DNA from 2 places in the Paenibacillus roseipurpureus genome. Region 1 is predicted to be linked to the other one. Evidence: a T-box and tRNA genes for the amino acid it is inferred to sense, from the RefSeq annotation. Region 1 holds a T-box; the other holds one or more tRNA genes.
The links. The T-box of region 1 lies ahead of tyrS (tyrosine--tRNA ligase). A T-box ahead of a tRNA ligase gene usually reads a tRNA of that ligase, here a tRNA-Tyr.
Positions count from the first base shown of each region.

Region 2: it has a tRNA-Tyr gene. The T-box ahead of tyrS (tyrosine--tRNA ligase) is inferred to sense a tRNA for this amino acid. The anticodon was not compared.

Region 1 covers NZ_CP130319.1:4,692,583-4,695,040, forward strand. Annotated here, with positions in the region: gene tyrS (tyrosine--tRNA ligase) at 1-939, opposite strand, end outside; T-box leader at 995-1,253, opposite strand; gene MJB10_RS21045 (HRDC domain-containing protein) at 1,320-2,336, opposite strand.
Region 2 covers NZ_CP130319.1:1,137,657-1,140,114, forward strand. Annotated here, with positions in the region: rRNA gene MJB10_RS05110 (23S ribosomal RNA) at 1-596, shown strand, start outside; tRNA gene MJB10_RS05115 (tRNA-Asn) at 762-837, shown strand; tRNA gene MJB10_RS05120 (tRNA-Ser) at 841-932, shown strand; tRNA gene MJB10_RS05125 (tRNA-Glu) at 948-1,022, shown strand; tRNA gene MJB10_RS05130 (tRNA-Val) at 1,039-1,111, shown strand; tRNA gene MJB10_RS05135 (tRNA-Met) at 1,167-1,243, shown strand; tRNA gene MJB10_RS05140 (tRNA-Asp) at 1,252-1,328, shown strand; tRNA gene MJB10_RS05145 (tRNA-Phe) at 1,352-1,427, shown strand; tRNA gene MJB10_RS05150 (tRNA-Thr) at 1,444-1,519, shown strand; tRNA gene MJB10_RS05155 (tRNA-Tyr) at 1,529-1,610, shown strand; tRNA gene MJB10_RS05160 (tRNA-Trp) at 1,624-1,697, shown strand; tRNA gene MJB10_RS05165 (tRNA-His) at 1,722-1,794, shown strand; tRNA gene MJB10_RS05170 (tRNA-Gln) at 1,817-1,888, shown strand; tRNA gene MJB10_RS05175 (tRNA-Gly) at 1,897-1,971, shown strand; tRNA gene MJB10_RS05180 (tRNA-Cys) at 1,982-2,055, shown strand; tRNA gene MJB10_RS05185 (tRNA-Leu) at 2,067-2,155, shown strand; tRNA gene MJB10_RS05190 (tRNA-Leu) at 2,176-2,254, shown strand; gene MJB10_RS05195 (sensor histidine kinase) at 2,445-2,458, shown strand, end outside.

The sequences.
Region 1 (2,458 bases):
TACATACGTTTTGGCCAGGTTCAGCTTCGCATCTCGGGGATGAATCGTACACGCTGCCAAGCCTTGGCGCATCTCCTCGATTTGTTCAAATGACAGCACAGTCGTCAATTCAAAATATTTGAGGGTGAGCGTGTCTGGAATGGACATGGTTTTGCCAAACATCTCATTTGGGGACTCATTGATACCGATGTAATTGCGCAGGCTTTTGCTCATTTTCTGAGCGCCGTCCAGCCCCTCAAGAAGCGGCATCAAGATCGCAACTTGTCCCTCTTTTATCTCATAAGCGCCTTGGAGCGTGCGCCCCATCAAAATGTTAAACGTCTGATCGGTTCCGCCTAATTCGATATCGCTCTCTAACGAAACCGAGTCATAGCCCTGCATCAGCGGGTAGAAAAACTCGTGCACATGAATGGCCTGATTCGCCGCATAGCGCTTCGCAAAATCATCCCGTTCCAGCATTCGCGCTACGGTCATCTTGCCAGCCAGACGTAGGACGTCATCAAACTTTAGCTCCCCGAGCCAGGATGAATTGTAGTAAAAAGTTGTCTTCGTAATGTCCAGAACTTTGGACAATTGGGTTTGGTAGGTTTGTGCGTTGCGCTTCACATCCTCCTCTGAAAGCTGCTTGCGCGTCTCGGATTTCCCCGTCGGGTCGCCGATCCGGCCTGTGAAATCACCGATGATCAACTGGACCTCGTGGCCCAGATCTTGGAACTGGCGGAGCTTTTGCAGGACGACGGTATGCCCGATGTGGATGTCAGGCGCTGATGGATCCAAGCCTAATTTGACTTTTAACGGCTTCCCCGTCACAACAGACTTGATAATTTTCAACTTGAGCGCTTCTTCTGGTACAATGTCTGCTGCGCCTCGTTTGAGAATTTGGAGCTGATGCTCCACTTGGTGTTGCTGCTCTTCGGTTAACTTCTCCCATGAACTCATATGATCCCTCCGCTCGATTCTTAGTAGAAAACAAAAAAGACAACCTCCACGTCCACAAAGGGACGAGAAGGTTGTCTCGCGGTACCACCCTAATTAAAGAGTCGCTTGCACGCCATAGGCAGGCAGCTGCTCTTTCACTTAGAAATTTAACGGCAAATCATTGCCGGGTGTAGACTACTGATGCTTCAAGAAGCACGTTCCCCTCACCAACTCAGAACTGTAATTCGGAAATGAAGCATGCATCGGTTTGCACCGTCCACCGACTCTCTGTTGCAGCGGCTACTTTCCTACTTTGGGCTATCGCCCGTGTTCGTCATCGCGTTTAAATATTTGATTATTTTGAATATTTAAACATAATCTTAGGAGCTTTGTCAATGCATTTAGCTCGCTGCTTGCGACGTAAACTTTTCCTTCTCTCTACGGAAGCGAAGGCGAAGCAGGCGAAGCCATTCATACGCGCGATCCAGCTCCTTGCCTTTCAGCTCTTCGGTTCCCGTTAGGCTTTTGAGAACAGGCTTCAAGTAACGATCTCCTTCCGATTCATAGGAGTTCCATGCTTTGATCTGCTCTTCCTCTGGGATTGCAGTAAGCTCCGCTTCCACAAGCGGATCCATGTCATATCCTTCGCGATCCAGCTCCTCGACCCACAGGAGCAACTCTCTGCGCGGCATCGTGAGCTGGGCTTGAAGATCCGCCAAGCTGCCGCCGCCAGCAACGATTTCAAGCAGCTTTCGCTTGCTGACCTCACGGTCAAGCTCCATGCGCAGCTTTTGCTCCTTCTGGGCAAGCAGCCAGCCATCGAATTTCATTGGATCGACATAGCTTGCCACCCAATCCAATGGAAACCCGTTCGTTCGTATGCACTCACCGATCAACTTGAGAATATCGTCCGCATAGAGCGCGGTTTTCTGCTCGCCAAAGCCAGGGATTTGCAGCAATTCTTCCTTACTTTGCGGGAGAAAAACGGAGATCATGCGCAGCACGCGGTTCGTCGCGAGGATGTAAGGCGCCTTCTTCTCACGGACCGCTTGCTCGCGGCGCCATGTGCGAAGGGATTCGTACATCTCTTCGTTCGGATTTTCTTCGCAGTAATACGTCAGCATTTGTGTCATTTTGGCTTTGCCTGTAAGACCATGAGCAGGTTCCAAATCCGTATGGACTAAGGGGCTGAAGCCGCTGCGAACCTTCTCCCGCAAGCCAAGACGGAACGCATACAGCATCTCGTCCCAGGAGATCCCTTGGTACCAAATATCTTGCTGTTGCTGGCCCTGCTCATCAGGCGCGGCCCAATGTACGCTCCAAATTCCCTGCTCTTCAGCAATGGAAACTTGCGCAGACTGAGAAGTCCCCCGATCCCCTACATGTCTCTCTAACGTGTTCAGAAATACAATGTTCATCTTTTCATTCCTCCAGACGATTATCGAAATTAGTTTCAGAAAAACGAAAAAGCACCCCTTCTGCCACTTGGACAGAAAAGGTGCTTCCTTTTTCTAATATCCAAATCATACCATGTTTGTCA
Region 2 (2,458 bases), 2.3 Mb from region 1:
TCAGAATGGTTGGAAATCATTCGCAGAGTGCAAAGGCATAAGGGAGCTTGACTGCGAGACCTACAAGTCGAGCAGGGACGAAAGTCGGACTTAGTGATCCGGTGGTACCGAATGGAAGGGCCATCGCTCAACGGATAAAAGCTACCCTGGGGATAACAGGCTTATCTCCCCCAAGAGTCCACATCGACGGGGAGGTTTGGCACCTCGATGTCGGCTCATCGCATCCTGGGGCTGAAGTAGGTCCCAAGGGTTGGGCTGTTCGCCCATTAAAGCGGTACGCGAGCTGGGTTCAGAACGTCGTGAGACAGTTCGGTCCCTATCTGTCGCGGGCGTAGGAAATTTGAGAGGAGCTGTCCTTAGTACGAGAGGACCGGGATGGACGTACCGCTGGTGTACCAGTTGTCTCGCCAGAGGCATCGCTGGGTAGCTATGTACGGAGGGGATAAGCGCTGAAAGCATCTAAGCGCGAAGCCCCCCTCAAGATGAGATTTCCCAGTATGTAAGACCCCTTGTAGACGACGAGGTTGATAGGTTCGAGGTGGAAGTGCGGTAACGTATGCAGCTGACGAATACTAATCGGTCGAGGGCTTAACCTAATATAGGGATCTTTTGACGAAGTCAAAAGTCTCTCAGCTTTATAGGGATCTTTTAGCGGAGCTAAAAGTCTCTCAGCTTTAAACCTTAATGTAATTACTTTACAAAGTTTCGTATCTAGTTTTCAGGGTGCAAGTCAACCTGAATTGCTTTATAGTTGTTTCTATTCCCTGATAGCTCAGTTGGTAGAGCACTCGACTGTTAATCGAGTTGTCACAGGTTCGAGTCCTGTTCGGGGAGCCATATGGAGAGGTGTCCGAGCTGGCCGAAGGAGCACGATTGGAAATCGTGTAGGCGTCACAAGCGTCTCGAGGGTTCGAATCCCTCTCTCTCCGCCATAATTTATCTTTCAAGGCCCGTTGGTCAAGTGGTTAAGACACCTCCCTTTCACGGAGGTAACAGGGGTTCGAGTCCCCTACGGGTCACCATTTTAAGTTTTAACATGGAGGCTTAGCTCAGCTGGGAGAGCATCTGCCTTACAAGCAGAGGGTCGGCGGTTCGATCCCGTCAGCCTCCATCATGTTTCTTTTGTAAGACTTGCTTTAGAAGGAAACGTGACTTATACTTAATGACGCGGGGTGGAGCAGCTCGGTAGCTCGTCGGGCTCATAACCCGAAGGCCGCAGGTTCAAATCCTGCCCCCGCAACCAAATAATGTGGAGCTGTGGTGTAGTGGCCTAACATGCCTGCCTGTCACGCAGGAGACCGCGGGTTCGAATCCCGTCAGCTCCGCCATTATGTTTCAATCAATCAAGTAAGGCTTTGTAGCTCAGTCGGTAGAGCAGAGGACTGAAAATCCTCGTGTCGGCGGTTCGATTCCGTCCAAAGCCACCATTTCTAAACTAAATAAGCCGTTGTAGCTCAACTGGTAGAGCAACTGACTTGTAATCAGTAGGTTGGGGGTTCAAGTCCTCTCGACGGCACCATTGCTTTGTGGAGGCTTAGTGAAGTGGCTAAACACGGCAGACTGTAAATCTGCTCTCTTCGAGTTCGGTGGTTCGAATCCATCAGCCTCCATTTTCCTTACCTTAGGGGCATAGTTTAAGGGTAGAACAAAGGTCTCCAAAACCTTTGGTGTGGGTTCAATTCCTGCTGCCCCTGCCAATTTGTAACAAACTTAATATTGTGGCGGTCGTGGCGAAGGGGTTAACGCACCGGTTTGTGGATCCGGCATTCGCGGGTTCAAGTCCCGTCGTCCGCCCATTATTACCAAAGCAACATAATGGGGATTAGCCAAGCGGTAAGGCAACGGACTTTGACTCCGTCATGCCAAGGTTCAAATCCTTGATCCCCAGTTTTATATGCGGAAGTGGCTCAGCGGTAGAGCATCGCCTTGCCAAGGCGAGGGTCGCGGGTTCGATCCCCGTCTTCCGCTCCATTATTACTAAGGCGCCATAGCCAAGTGGTAAGGCAGAGCTCTGCAAAAGCTTTACCCCCAGTTCGAATCTGGGTGGCGCCTCCACAAATGAATTGGCCGGAGTGGCGGAATCGGCAGACGCACAGGACTTAAAATCCTGCGGTAGGTGACTACCGTACCAGTTCAAGTCTGGTCTTCGGCACCATTGTTTTACTAACTTGATATGCCGGCATGGCGGAATGGCAGACGCGCTCGACTCAAAATCGAGTCCGAAAGGGTGGAGGTTCGAGTCCTCTTGCCGGTATAACGAAAAAAGAAGCTCATGAAATCATCTGATTTCATGAGCTTCTTTTTTGTGCTTTAACGTGTAAACACAACAAGAGTATCTAAAGTGCTATGTATATGTAGGAAACAGATAGTAAAATATGTAGGGGATGTTTACAATGAGAGTTCATACCCAATATGACAATTGAGGCGGGGTCTTTTTGAATATTGTGAATTCAGTCCG